Regions from separate parts of the Actinocatenispora thailandica genome, predicted to be linked through region 1. Evidence: riboswitches for the same ligand, from Rfam matches in the RefSeq annotation. Region 1 holds a riboswitch; the other holds the start of a gene.
What was found. A riboswitch is a leader RNA that binds a small molecule or an ion and turns the genes downstream of it on or off. The one in region 1 is predicted to bind cyclic di-AMP.

Region 1 (7,319 bases):
CACGCCGCCGGATGCCCCGAGTACGTGTAGCCGTGCCGCCACCAGACCCCGGCGCCGGGGCGGAAGAACGGCTCGGCGACGTGCTCGGCGGCGATCACCGCGCCGAGCGGCAGATAACCGGAGGTGATGCCCTTCGCGCAGGTGATCAGGTCGGGTTCCAGGTGGAACCGGGTACTCGCGAACCAGTCGCCGCCGATCCGGCCGAACCCGGTGACCACCTCGTCGGCGACGAACAGCACGCCGTACTCGCGGCAGACCTGCCGGGCGGCGGCGAGGTAGCCCTCGGCCGGCGGGTACACGCCGCCGGCGCCGATCACCGGCTCGCAGAAGAACGCGGCGACCCGGCCGGGGCCGATCCGTTCGATGGTGGCCCGCAGCTCGTCCACCGAGTCCCGGTCGACCACCGCGGTGTCGGGCATCAGCTCGCCGTAGTCGGCCCGGTTGCCCGCGATGCCGGCGAGCGCGGTACCGGCCACGTGCATCCCGTGGTACGCGTTGGTCCGGGAGATGAGCACCGTGCGCTCGGGCGCGCCCAGCTCGTGCCAGTAGCGGCGGACGAGCTTGGCCGCGGTGTCGACCGAGTCCGAACCGCCGGAGGTGAAGAAGACCTTCGCGTTCGGCATCGGCGCGAGCGAGGCGACCCGCTCGGCCGCCTCGATGGTGGTACGCACCGCGATGTCGCCGAACGACGAGTACGCGGCGAGGCTGCGCAGCTGGTCGGCCGCCGCCTCGGCCAGCTCGCGCCGGCCGTGCCCGACGTTGGCGAACCACAGGCCGGCGGTCGCGTCCAGGTAGCGGCGGTCGTTCTCGTCGAACACCCACACGCCCTCGCCGCGGGAGAGCACGAACTCCCCCGCCGACTCGACGTCGCCCATGTCCGCGAACGGATGCCAGAACGCGCCCATCGTCATCCCCCTCGTGCCCGGCGTTGCGGCCGACCGTACCGCGCGACCGGCGCCGTGCTGCGGGACGGGTTACGACGGCTCGGCGAGCAGGTCGCCGCGCGGCTGGTCCACGGTGACCTGGTACGCCCCGCCCTCGACCGGCACCGGGCGTTCCGTCGCCGGCGCCCCGGGCGGATCCGGCGGTACCGGCGCGGTCCCGGGCGCCGCGGCCGGCGGGTCCGGGTCGGCCGGCAACGGTGGCCGGGTCGGGCCGGTACCGGCGCCGGACCGTTCGATCGCCTCGGCGATCTCGTCCAGGTCCTCGGCGTCCAGCGTCTCGGTGGCCGCCGGCAGCCACCCCGCCACCTGGTCGGGCCGGCGGGCGCCGACGATCGCGGCGGTCACCCCGGGCCACGCCAGCGTCCAGGCGACCGCGACGGTGGCGAGGGTACGGCCCCGGCGGTGCGCGACGTCGCCCATCCGGCGGCCCAGGTCGAGGTTGCGGTCCAGCGCGGCGCCGATGAAGTCGCCGTCGCCGCGGCGCCAGTCGTCGGCGGGCAACGCGGCCACCCGTTCCCGGGTGAACGTGCCGGTCAGCAACCCGCACTGCATCGGGCTGGCGGCGAGCACCCCGACCTCGTTCGCGGCGCACCAGTCGAGCAGGCCGTCGGCGGCCTCCCGGTCGATCGCGGAGAACGGCGGCTGCGCCGCGTCCGGCCGGCCCAGCGCGGCGGCGGCGGTCAGCCCGGCGGTGTGCTGGCTGCACAGCCCGATCGCCCGGACCTTGCCCTCGCGGCGCAGGTCGAGCAGCGTCTGCCAGGTCTCGGCGAGCGGCACCCCGGCCGCGCGGGGCCAGTGCAGCTGGTACAGGTCGATGCGCTCGACGCCGAGCCGGCGCAGCGAACCCTCCAGGTCACGCCGCAGGTGCTTCGGCGCACCGGCGGCGCGCGGCGGGCGGGTCCGGTCCGTCTCGTCCCAGCTCAGGCCGCACTTGGTGAACAGGTACGGCCGGTCCGCCTCGGGGTACGGGGCGAGCGCGGCGGCCACGACCTGCTCGGCGTGGCCCAGCCCGTACACCGGTGCGGTGTCGATCCAGTTGACGCCGTGGTCGACGGCGTACCGGATCGCCGCGACCGAGTCGTCGTCGTCCTGCCGCCCCCAGCCGTACGCGTAGCCCGCGCCGCCGAGCGCCCAGGTGCCGAAGCCCACCCGGGTGACGTGCAGGTCGGTACGACCCAGCCGGCGGGTCGGCAGATCGCTGGCGGGCATCGAGTGCCACCTCCTCGCCCCGGACGCCGCCGCGTGCCCCACGTCGCCGCGTCGCCGTCACCCCCTCACCCTGGCGCACCGGGGCGCCTGTCGTACCGGGATTCTGCGGATCGGCAAACGGTTGGTGGTACGGCCATCGCGGAGCGCAGCATCGCCCGGAGTGCTGTGGCGCTTCCCACATGGCGGACCGCGGGCCGGCCGCAGCGGCCGGTGATTTACCTGGTGGTGGCGGTCTCCTGGGCAGCTTCTCGGCCGGCCACTCGTAACGGCACGATAACGGGTTCGTTACCCAAGGTGTCCGCACACGGGAGCACGGCCCACCGCCGACAGGCCGACGAAGCCAAACAGATCACGCAGGGTTGAACGGCACTCGGCGGTATCCGTACTCTTGGGCGGTCCGGTCGGGAGTCTGCCACCAAACCGGTGGCGCCGAACGGGCACCGCCGAGTCGTCACTCGGCGAGCCGGGGATCCAACGGGCGCCGTTCGCGGCGCCCATCCGGGGTGAATCGGCCAGCTCTCGGTGAGAGCCGGCGGTAGGGCGAACTCACTTCTTCCCGCCCGAACCCGTCAGCTAACCCGGTAGGCGGTTGCGGGAGAAGGAGTGAGCTACTGGTGTCAGTAGCGGGGACTGTTGCGCGCCCAACCCGGCGCGCGCTTGCTTTGCTCGCCGCCGCCCTCTGCGCCACCGTCGGCGTCGGCCTGATCGGCCCGACCGCCGCGCACGCGGACCCGTCCGCCTCGCAGCTGGAACACGGCATGGACTCGACCTGGTCCAAGTTGGAGGCCAACGGCGAGAAGCTGAAGCAGAACGAGGACGCGCTCGCGAAGAACGAGAAGAAGTCCCGTGAGCTGAGCAAGCAGATCGCGCCGCTGAAGAAGAAGGTCGACGCGATGTACAAGGAGGTCGGCACCTACGCGGCCGCCGCCTACCGGGGCGGCAACCTGTCCGCCCTCAACTCGATGCTGAAGTACGGCTCGCCCACCACCATGCTCGACCAGATGGCGACGCTGGACCGGATGGCCGCCGACCAGCACGCCAAGGTCGCGAGGTACGAGTCGGCGAAGAAGAAGCTGGACGCCTCGAAGGCGAAGTACGACAAGCTCATCGCGAGCAACAAGGCGCAGGCCAAGAAGCTCTCCGCGGAGAAGAAGAAGCTCAAGTCCGACATGGACACCATGGAGAAGCAGTGGATGAAGACGGCGGCGGCCCGGAAGAACACCGGGACCCAGCTGCCGCAGATGCCGTACATCCCCGGGCCGGGCGGCGTCGCCGTGCGCTACGCGATCAACCACCTCGGCGACCCGTACGTGTGGGCGACGGCGGGGCCGAACACCTTCGACTGCTCCGGCCTGACCTCGGCCTCCTGGGCCGCGGCCGGCGTGCACATGCGGGCGTACACCTACAGCCAGTACGCGGCCTTCCCGCACGTCACCCGCGACCAGTTGCAGCCCGGTGACCTGGTGTTCTACAACGGCGGCGAGCACGTCGCCATCTACATCGGCCGGTACGACGGCACGAGCTACGTGATCCACGCACCGCAGCCCGGTGAGTACGTCAAGGTGTCCACGCTCGACTACCCCGGTTCCTGGTACGGGGCGGTTCGACCCTGACGCCGCGACACACGACTCGGTAGCCACCGAGGAGGGCCGTCCCCGCCACCACGTGGGGGTCGGCCCTCACCCTTTCCACGGCCGGACCAGCGTGTCCGGTGGCCCCGGCGGGCCGCCCTGCTGACCGGCGGCCCTGCTGACCGGCGCATCCCGCGGCCCTCCCGAGCCGGAGGCATCCCGCGGCCGTCCCGGGCCGGCGCATCCCACGGCCGTCCCGGGCCGGGGAATCCTGCGGCCCCCTGGGCCGGAGGCAACCCTCGGCACTCCCGTCCGGGGGTCGGCGGCGTCGTCGGGTCAGCGCTGGCCGTTGCGTTCCGCGACGAGCCGGGCGGTGATCGCCTCCGGGGCACCGGGGCGGGCGAAGTGCCACCCCTGCCCGACGTCGCAGCCGAACTCGCGGAGCCGGCTGGCCTGCCCGACGGTCTCCACGCCCTCGGCGATCACGGTGAGGTCGAGCGCGTGCGCCAACTCCACCAGCGTCTCCACGATGCGTTCGTCCACCGGGTCCGGCCCACCGACACCGTTGTCGGTCGCGTCGGCCATCCCGGACACGAACGAGCCGGCGATCTTGAGCGCGTGCACCGGCAGCCGGCGCAGGTAGGCGAGGTTGGAGTAGCCGGTACCGAAGTCGTCGATGGCGAGCCGGACACCCATGTCGGTCAGCGCGTGCAGGGCCCGCAGCGGCTCCGCGGCCGGCCCCATGATCGCGCTCTCGGTCAGCTCCAGCACGAGCCGGTCGGCCGGCAGGCCGGTACTCGACAGCACCTCGGACACCTCGTCGGTCAGGTGCTTCTCGTGCGCCTGCCGGACCGCGAGGTTGACGCTGACGAAGAAGTCGTCGGCGGCGATCTCCTGCCAGCGCTGCGCCTGCTCGCAGGCCGAGCGCAGCACCCAGCGGCCGAGCGGCACGATCGCCCCGGTCTCCTCGGCCAGGTTGATGAACCGGTCCGGCGGCAGCCAGCCGAGTTCCGGGTGCCGCCAGCGGACCAGCGCCTCCACCCCGCGCAGCCGGTCGTCGGCCAACCCCACGAGCGGCTGGTACTCGACCACGAACTCGCCGTGCTCGACGGCGGCGGGCATCGCGGCGGCGAGCGAGTAGCGGGCCACCTCCCGCGCGTGCCGGTCCGGGTCGAACACCGCGAGCCGATCGGTGCCCTCCGACTTCGCCCAGTACAGGGTGGTGTCGGCGGCCTGCATCAGGTCGGCCGCGGTGAACCGGTCGGCGATCCGGTCTACCACCCCGACGCAGGCGGACACCGACAGTTCGTGCCCGCCGACCCGCAGCGGATCGTGCAGCGCGGCGAGGGCCCGTTCGGCACACCGCACCGGCTCGGAGTCCGGGTCGTCGATGAGGATGACGAACTCGTCCCCGCCGGTCCGGGCGACGAGGCAGCCGGTCTGCCGCAGCGCCAGGTCGAGCCGCTGGGCGACCGCGACGAGCACCCCGTCACCGGTCTCGTGCCCGTACGAGTCGTTGACCGCCTTGAAGCCGTCCAGGTCGAGGTAGCAGAGCCCGACACCGCCGGCGGAGCCGGCCAAGCCAGTGCCGCCGGCGGAGCCGGCCAGCCCAGTACCGCCGGCGGAGCCGGCCAGCCCAGTACCGCCGGCGGAGCCGGCCAAGCCAGTGCCGCCGGCGGAGCCGGCCAGCCCAGTGCCGCCGGCCGACCCGGTACCGCCGTTCCGGCCGGGGTCGCCGGTGCCGCCCTCCTTGCCGGTGAGCATCTCGTCCAGCCGCTTGAGCAGCAGTTCCCGGTTCGCCAGCCCGGTCAGCGGGTCGTGCCAGGCCTGGTACTCCAGCCTCGCCTCCAGCAGCCGCCGCTCGGTGGAGTCCTCGATCATGGCGACCGCGTACTGGTGCCCGGCCGGCGCCTCGATCATGGTCAGCGTGATCCGACCCCAGACCAGCGCGCCGTCCCGGCCGGAGAACCGCCGCTCCAGCTGCACCGGGGTCGGCGCGCCGGCGAACAGCCCGGCCACCGCGGAGCGGACCGCCGCGGCGTCCTGCGGGTGGGCGTACTCGTCGAGGTCGTGGCCGGCGAGCTGGTCGGGTTCGCGGCCGAGCAGGTCGGCGAGCGCCTGGTTGGCGTCCGCGATGTGGTGCTCGTCGTCGATCAGCGCGATGCCGATCGCCGCCTCGCTGAACACCGCCTGGAACCGGGCCTGGCTGACCGACAGCGCCTGTTCGGCCTGCCGGCGCGCGTCGACCAGGGCCAGCCGGATCGACTCCTGTTCGGCGAGGGTGCGCTCGCGCAGCGCGGCGGCGAACCCGTCGGCGAGCGCGGCGCGGATCTCCCGGCGCCGTTTGGGGGTACCGGCGGTCGCGGTGAGCGGGTCGGCGGTGAGCAGCGTGAGGGTGAGGCCGAGCGCGCCGGAGTCGGTGACGTCCGCGGCGACCAGTGCGGCGCCGACCTGCCGGGCCTGCTCCGGGTCGAACGTGTCGGCGTGGTGCAGCGCGACGATCCGATCGGACAGGTCGGCGAGGTAGCCGACCAGTTCGTCGGACGACATCGGGACAAACGCGCGGTCGGCGATGCCCCGGGCCCAACGCTTGGTGAACCGGGTTCGCCGCGCGTCGACCTCCCTCGTCACGCCGAGCACCCCCCTGCGACCGGCTCGGTGCGGGTCGCGTGTGAATGAGAATACGACCGGAAACGAACCATGGAATGTCACAAGGGTTTACCGATCGATCCGATGGTTGAACGGGCGCTACGCGCAGAAGTGGCACGCGCGCGCACCGGTACCACCCTCACCGTGTGCGGGTTTTCGGCCCCGCAGGGCACCGGCCGGTCGGCGCCGGGGCATCGGCCGTACGGCGGGGAGCCGGGGACCGGCTTGGTAACGCTCCGGATACGAACAGGGGAAATATTCTCCTCGGCCGGTGATTTGCTTGAAGCTTCCGTACCAGCGGAGCAGACTTGATCCGACCGGGGATGGCTCCCATCCCACCACGACCGCAGATGGAGGAGCTATGTGCCTCCATACGCCGGAATGCCCCTCGGCACAGGCCCTCGACCGGGAGGCGGCGCATGTCGTCTCGGCTCATCCGGAGCAGGGCTGGAGCCTGCTGTGCAACGGCGTCATCCTGTTCGAGGACGACGGGGAGATCCTCCCCGACGGCCACACCCTCGCACCGCCGGACACACGCTCAGTGATCGCTGGCGCCGGCGCGAAGCCCTGACGACCGCCGGCCGGAACCGGCCGCGGAAGCATGATCCTCATGGAATGTCCCGGGGCTCTGCCCCGGGATTCGTCGTTTCGGCGAAAGGCCGGCCACCCCTGTTTGGGTAGCCTTCAATGCCATGGGTGACCACGCGGTACACGTGACGTTTCGACCGGGCGATCCGGCGCGACGTGGCACCTTCGCATTCTGGCGCTCGGATGGTCGGATATCCGACACCAATTCGGAGCTGGTTGTCGCTCAATCGGCGTACGGTCGGATTCGGCGACGACGGGTGCCCGCGCACACCCTGGCGGTCGAGGCCGCCGTCCACCGGCTGCTCGACGGCGCCGACGACACCGACTCGGCGCGGCTCTGGCGGGCTGTCGTGCTCTC
Region 2 (7,319 bases), 4.8 Mb from region 1:
GCCGCCGGCGACGCGCTGCGCGACCGGCTCGGGGTGGAGGCCCGGCTCACCGTCGCCGACGCCGACGCCGACGCCGAGCTGGACACCGCACCGGACGATCGCGCCGAGCTGGACCGGGCTGCGGGCGCCGACAACGCGCCCGCGCTGCGCTCGCCCGGCCGTACCGGGGATCCGCGGGCGGTCATCGAACGCATCCAGGTCGCCACCGCCGGGTCCGAATGCGCGGTGGAGGTGTGCCTGACCGCCGACGGGGTACGGGCGGTGGGCCGGGCCGGCGGCCCGGCGCTCGACCCGTACCTGCTGCGGGTGGCGGCGCAGGCCACCGCCGACGCGGTCGGGGTGCTGGTCGCCGGGCGGGCCCGGTGCGCCGTCGAACACGTCGACGTGGTGACGGCCGGCCCGTGCCGGGTGGTGGTGGTCGTGCTGGTGCTGCTCGCCGGTGACACGGCGGAGCGGTTGGTCGGGTCGGCGGTGGCCAGCGGCGATCCGCGGCAGGCCGCGGTGCGCGCCACGATGGCCGCGCTCAACCGGCGGCTGGTTCCGCTCCTGGACTCCGTGCTGGCCTGAGGCCGCGTGCGGCCGGCCGGAGGTCGCCGGCTGGCCGGCAGCCCGGACGCAGGACGGCCGGTACCCCGTCGCGGGGGACCGGCCGTCGGGGTGCTGCGATCAGGGGCGACCGATGCCGTAGACCGGCATCATGTCGATCGACGACACCTTGACCACCTCGCCGAACGTCGGCGCGTGGATCACCTTGTCGTTGCCGACGTAGATCGCCACGTGCCCGAGGTTCTCGTAGAACACCAGGTCACCCGGTGCGATCTGGCTCCGGCTGATGTGCGTGATCTGGTTGTACTGGTCGGCCGCGACGTGCGGCAGGCTCACCCCGGCCTGCGCCCAGGCGGCGAGCGTCAGCCCGGAGCAGTCGTACGAGTTGGGCCCGGCCGCGGCCCACGCGTACGGCTTGCCGAGCTGCGCGTACGCGAAGTCGACGACCGCGCCGGCGCGCCCGGACACGTTCGGCGGGGTCTGCCCGGAGCCGGTGCCGGCGGTCTCGGTGGCGCTGCCGTACGCCTGCTCGCGCAGTTTCTTGAGCTTGTCGACCTTGGCCGAGATCGACGCCTTCTTCTTCTTCAGGTCCTTGATCTGCTTGCTCTGCTTGGCGTAGAGCGCGGCGAGCTCCTTGTGCTGCCCGTCGAGCTTGCGCTTCGCGGTGATCAGCGAGCGGATCTCGCCGGACTGCTGCGCGCTGAGCCGGTTGAGCGTGGCGATGTTGTTCAGCGTGTCGCTGGAACTGCCGTTGAGCACCGCGTTCCAGGCGGTGGCCGGGCCACCCTTGTACGCGGCGGCGGCGATCGCGTCGACCTGCTTCTGCGCGGTGGCGACCTTGCCGGACAGCGGTTTGAGCTGCTTGTCCACCGCGGCGATGCGCTTCTTCGTCTTCTTCTGCTCTTCGGTGATCTTGTTGTACTGCTCGACCACCTTGTCGAACTGGGTCGACTGCTGCTTGATCTGCTGCTCCAGATCGGCCTGCGACGGCGCGCCGTGTGCCGGCGTGGTACCGACGAGGGCTGCGGCGGCCACCGCAGCGGCCGCGACCGCGGCCAGTCCGATCGTGCGCAGCGACGCCCACCTCGGGTGTGCTGTGTCCATCGGGTCTGCGCCCTTCTTCCTCAGACCGCCTACCGGGTTAGCTGACGGGTTCGGGCGGGAAGAGCGCCCTACCGGGACTGTGGCCTGTCCATGGCCCCGGATTCACCCCGTGGTACGGGTGGGTCCTCGGCTCGCCTGGCGGCGACTCGGCGGTGCCGTCCGGAGCTGCCCGACGGGGCGGCAGGGGGCCGAACGACCCCGTTACGGTAGCCGTTCCGGCGCCGCGGTCAACGCCGTCGCGATCGGCGCGGTGACCATCCCCACAGCACTTTGACGGACCGTCCGGACGCGACTGCGCAGCGCGTCGATCCGTTGGTACGAACAGGAATCGACGCGCCGCACCGTGGTCGCAGGGCGGCGCGGTGTGACCGTGCGTTCGTCACGCACCGAAGCGGCGCTGGCGCTCCGCGTACGAGCGGAGCGCGCGCAGGAAGTCCACCCGGCGGAACGCCGGCCAGTAGACGTCGCAGAAGTACAGCTCGGAATAGGCGGACTGCCACAGCAGGAAGCCGGAGAGTCGCCGCTCGCCGCTGGTACGGATGACGAGGTCCGGGTCCGGCAGGTCGGCGGTGTACAGGTGCGCCGCGATGTCGTCGGCGGACAGCGTGGCGGCCAGCTCGTCCATCCCGGTACCGGCCGCCGCGGCGTCGGTGAGCAGCGACCGGAAGGCGTCCACCAGCTCCTGGCGGCCGCCGTACCCGATCGCGATCGTCAGGCACGGCCCGGTGCCCGGCCCCTGGTCGGCGGCGAGCTTCAAGGCGTGCGCGGTCGAGTCCGGCAGCAGCTCCAGCCGGCCCGCCACCCGCAGCCGCCAGCCGGCCCGCGGGGTGCTCGCGCGCTGCTCGATGGTGCGCATCAGGAAGTCGAGCTCGCCCTGGTCGCGCCGGGCCAGGTTCTCGGTGGAGGCGACGAACACGGTGACGTGCTCGATACCCAGTTCGGTGCACCAGTCGAGCAGGTCGTCGATGTGGTCGGCGCCGGCCTGATGTCCCATGCTGACGCTGGCCAGCCCGGCGGCACGGGCCCAGCGCCGGTTGCCGTCCATGATCAGGCCGACGTGCGCCGGGCGGGTCGTGCGGCCGAGCGAGGCGCGCAGCCGCCGCTCGTAGAGGCGATACAGCAGGTTGCGTGGCGTCATCGGACCAGCCAACCAGGCAGATGTGTGCATTCGGCGAAGAAGCCGTGCCGGTACGCGGAAGGCCCGGCACCGCAGCAGCGGTGCCGGGCCTCCCGGTGGTGCAACGCGGCCGGCGGATCCCGCTCAGCGCGGGTGACCGGTCAGCGCGCGAACGGGTTCAGCGTCGGGTCGTCCGGGTCGCTCACGCCGTCGGAGTAGTGCACGGTGTCCAGCGTGCCGTCGCCGTCGGTGTCGGTGGCGACCGCGTCGATGCTGCCGTTCTCGTCCCGGTCCACGCCGACCTGGTCCAGGGTGCCGTCGCCGTTGCTGTCCACCGCGTAGGTGTCGGCGGTGCCGTCGTAGTTCTGGTCCGCGACGACCTGGTCGACGTTGCCGTCGCCGTCGGTGTCCCGACCCACCAGGTCGACGTGGCCGTCACCGTTGCGGTCGGCGTAGACGGTGTCGGCGGTGCCGTCGCCGTTGCTGTCGACGACCTCGGTGTCGAGCCGGCCGTCGCCGTCGGTGTCGTAGAAGACCTCGTTGGCGACGCCGTCGCCGTCGGTGTCGACCATCACCATGTCCGCCACGCCGTCGTGGTCGGTGTCGACGATCATCGTCTCGGTGCCGTCGGTGTGCTGCTCGACGATCACGTCGTCGGCCACGCCGTCGCCGTTGACGTCGACCGAACTGTCGCCGCTGTCGAAGTCGCTCATGGTCCCCTCCATGAAGAACCCGCGTGCGCGGGAGGTCGAGATCCCGCGCTGCCGCGGGGCCGTTGGCTGCGACGGTGTCGCCGGTCGCGATCCGTTGCTGAGGCCAACAGTGCCAGAGCACCACCGGCCGGGCCATCGCGGATTCGTGCCACCCGGTGTGCGGCCGGCGGCGCCGGGTTCCTGCCCGCACGCGGTGCCGGCGGGTCGGTCAGCCGGCGCTGGAGGCGGACCCGAGCAGCGCCTCGATCGCCGCGTCCAGGTCGGGGTAGAGGTTGAAGATCGTGGTGAGCTGGGTCAGCTCCAGGATGTCCAGCACCCGTCGCGGCGCGGCGGCGATCGCCAGCCGGTGCCCGGAGTTGCGACCCTGCTGGTAACCGGCGACCAGGACGCCGAGCCCGGTGGAGTCGAGGAAGTCGACGCCGGACATCTCGACCACGGCATCGCGCTCGGCGAGCGCGGTGGTCAGCTCCTCGCGCAGCCGCCACGCGGTGTCCACGTCGATGTCGCCGGACACGGTGAGCACGGCGAGGTCGTCCCGGTCGGCGCGGGCCAGCTCGAACGTCGGGCGGCTCATCGGCCGGGCCCCAGCCCTGCGGTACGAAGCATTCCCGTCGTCATCGCCATGTCCCGATTCTCCCTGAGCTGCCGGACAACACAGTGTCTCCTACCCGCCGACGGGCAGTTCCTAACGGGTTGCCGCGGCAGAACTTGCGGGGAGCAAACGCACCAACCGGGTACCGTCCGACGTCACGGTGAGGGTACGGCACGCGCCGGCCGAACGGGCACGCTCCGGACGGGACGAGGCCCGCGCAGCCGGTCGGCGAGGCCGAAGACGGCACGAACCAGCCGAGGCGGGTGTTCGCGGTGCCGGGGCCGGATGGGGTCACCGCCGTCGCGGTCGGCGGCATCGTCCTGCTCCAGCTGGCCCGCTGACCGGTGCGCTGCCCGGGTGCGGGTGCCGGGGACGACAATGGCGGTGATGAGCACGACGCGAGACTCCGACCAGACGCCCAGCTGTTGCGCGCCGACCAGGCCGGACGGGCACCGTGACCCGGCGCCGCGGCCCGCCGCCGGCGGGCCCGGCCGGCCCCGGTTCGGCGGGTTGGTCGCGCTGCCCGGCGGCACGTTCCGGATGGGTACCGACGACCCGGACGGCTTCCCGGCCGACGGCGAGGGCCCGGTACGGGAGGTGACGGTGCGGTCGTTCCGGATCTCGGCGACGACGGTGACCAACGCGCAGTTCGCCGCGTTCGTCCGGGACACCGGTTTCCGCACCGACGCCGAGCGGTACGGCTGGTCGTTCGTGTTCCACCTGCTGGTGCCGCCGGCGCTGCGCCGCTCCGGTGCCCCGGTGGCCGGCCCGGCACCGTGGTGGCTGGGCATCGCCGGGGCGAGCTGGCAGGCGCCCGAGGGGCCGGGTTCGGACGTGTCGCAGCGGTCCAACCACCCGGTCGTGCACGTGTCGTACGACGACGCGGTGGCCTACTGCGACTGGGCCGGGGTGCGGCTGCCGACCGAGGCGGAGTGGGAGTACGCGGCGCGCGGCGGGCTGGATCAGGCCCGCTTCCCGTGGGGGAGGAGCTGACGCCGCGCGGCCGGCACCGGTGCAACGTGTGGCAGGGCACGTTCCCGACGCACAACACCGAGGCGGACGGCTACCTCGGTACCGCGCCGGTGAAGTCGTTTCGCCCCAACGCTTTCGGGCTCTACAACGTGTCCGGCAACGTGTGGGAGTGGTGCGCCGACTGGTTCGCCGCCGACCGGGCGCCGCTGCCCGACCACGATCCGATCGGGCCGGCCGAGGGCACCACTCGGGTGATCAAGGGCGGTTCCTACCTGTGCCACGATTCCTACTGCAACCGCTACCGGGTGGGCGCGCGCAGCAACAACACGCCGGACTCGTCCACCGGGAACATGGGTTTCCGGGTGGCGGCGGACCCGGCCTGAGGCCGCCGTGGGCCGGCCGGGGTGCGGGCCGCCACACCCGTGAAGCGGCGCGCGGGATTATTTCGCGGCCATATACTTGACCGGTTCAGTTGAACGGTCAAAAAAGGAAGGCGGCGCGGATGAAGCGGCCGACGATTCTGGACATCGCCCGCGCTGCCGGGGTGTCCAAGGGTGCCGTGTCGTACGCCTTGAACGGCCGGCCGGGGGTGTCCGCGGCGACCCGCGCGAAGATCCTCGCGATCGCCGAGGAGATGGGCTGGGTGCCGTCCAGCGCCGCCCGCGCGCTGTCCTCCGACCGGGCGGACGCGGTCGGCCTGGTCGCCGCCCGCACCCCGGAACTGCTCGCCACCGAGCCGTACTTCATGCGCGTGGTGGCCGGCATCGAGGAGACGCTCGCCGGCCGCGGTACCGCGCTGCTGCTGACCACCGTGCGCGACGAGGCGACCGAGCTGGACACCTACCGCCGCTGGTGGGTGGGCCGGCGGGTGGACGGCGTGCTGCTGCTGGACATGCGTACCGACGACCCGCGACCGGCGCTGCTCACCGAGTTGGGCGCGCCGGGCGTGGTGATGGGCGCGCAGCGCGGGTACGACGGGCTCGCGTCGACCCGGGTGGACGACCACGACGCGATGCTGCGTGCCGTCGGGCACCTGAGCGGGCTGGGACACCGGCGGATCGCGCGGGTGTCCGGGCCGCAACGGCTGGAGCACGCCGCGCGGCGCAGCCGGTACTTCGACGAGGCGTGCCGGTCGCTGCTGGGTGCCGAGCAGGTGCAGGTGGAGGCCGACTACACCGCGCACGGTGGGCTGGTGGCCACCCGCGGGCTGCTGGCCCAGCCGGACCCGCCGACCGCGATCATCTACGACAACGACGTGATGGCGGTGGCCGCGGTGAGCGAGCTGACCAGCGCCGGCATCCGCATCCCGGCCGACCTCGCGGTGCTGGCCTGGGACGACTCGCCGCTGTGCGAGCTGGTCCGGCCGGCGGTCACCGCGTTCGAGCACGACGTCTCGGCGGAGGCGGGTGCGGCGGCCCGGTTGCTGCTGGCCCGGTTGGCGACCGGTACCGCGGAGGACGTCTGGCTCGGGCCGCGTCAGCTGCGGGTGCGTGACTCCACCGCTCCGGTGGGCGTGACGAAGTCCGCTTAGCGGCTGTTGCGAAGATCCGGGCGCGCCTCGCAACAGACCCTGGGTACCACTCTTGTCACCACCCGGTCACCTCGACGTATCGTCCAGGTGAACCGGTTCAGAAATCGGCTCGTGTGGGTTAACATCAGCGACACCTGAACCGGTTCATGTCGTGTGCCGGACGGACCGGCGAGCGGCACGGACGCCGCGTGGCAGCGCGGTGCGAAGGAGTCGATCGTGCGTAAACGGATTCTCGGGGTGGTGGCCCTGTCGGCGGTGCTCGTCGCCGGGGCCGGCGGGCTGACGGCCTGCGGCTCGTCCGACAGCGGCTCGGACTCGAAGACCATCACCTACTGGGCAAGCAACCAGGGTTCCAGCATCCAGAACGACAAGGACGTGCTGGGCCCGGAGCTGAAGAAGTTCACCAAGCAGACCGGGATCAAGGTCAAGCTGCAGGTCATCGGCTGGAACGACCTGCTCAACAAGATCACCACGGCGACCACCTCGGGCCAGGGGCCGGACGTGGTCAACATCGGCAACACCTGGTCCGCCTCACTGCAGGCGACCGGCGCGTTCGTCGACTTCGACAAGTCGCACATGGACACGATCGGCGGCCAGGACAAGTTCCTCGCCACCAGCATGAGCTCGACCGGTGCGGCCGGCAAGACGCCGACCTCGGTCCCGCTGTACGGGCTGAGCTACGGCCTGTTCTACAACAAGAAGATGTTCGCCGACGCGGGCATCAAGAACCCGCCGTCGAGCTGG

Region 2: another riboswitch for cyclic di-AMP. It lies ahead of Athai_RS21215 (C40 family peptidase); the one in region 1 lies ahead of Athai_RS00095 (C40 family peptidase).

What each region holds. Positions count from the first base shown of each region.
Region 1 is NZ_AP023355.1:16,042-23,360, reverse strand. It holds gene Athai_RS00105 (aminotransferase family protein) at 1-905, opposite strand, end outside; gene Athai_RS00100 (aldo/keto reductase) at 975-2,153, opposite strand; cyclic di-AMP (ydaO/yuaA leader) riboswitch at 2,585-2,756, shown strand; gene Athai_RS00095 (C40 family peptidase) at 2,768-3,766, shown strand; gene Athai_RS00090 (putative bifunctional diguanylate cyclase/phosphodiesterase) at 4,061-6,355, opposite strand; gene Athai_RS00085 (DUF5999 family protein) at 6,735-6,944, shown strand; gene Athai_RS00080 (DEAD/DEAH box helicase) at 7,219-7,319, shown strand, end outside.
Region 2 is NZ_AP023355.1:4,766,829-4,774,147, reverse strand. It holds gene Athai_RS21220 (hypothetical protein) at 1-567, shown strand, start outside; gene Athai_RS21215 (C40 family peptidase) at 667-1,650, opposite strand; cyclic di-AMP (ydaO/yuaA leader) riboswitch at 1,662-1,812, opposite strand; gene uppS (polyprenyl diphosphate synthase) at 2,030-2,788, opposite strand; gene Athai_RS21205 (hypothetical protein) at 2,929-3,480, opposite strand; gene Athai_RS21200 (STAS domain-containing protein) at 3,689-4,054, opposite strand; partial or broken gene Athai_RS21195 (formylglycine-generating enzyme family protein) at 4,460-5,427, shown strand; gene Athai_RS21190 (LacI family DNA-binding transcriptional regulator) at 5,547-6,575, shown strand; gene Athai_RS21185 (ABC transporter substrate-binding protein) at 6,792-7,319, shown strand, end outside.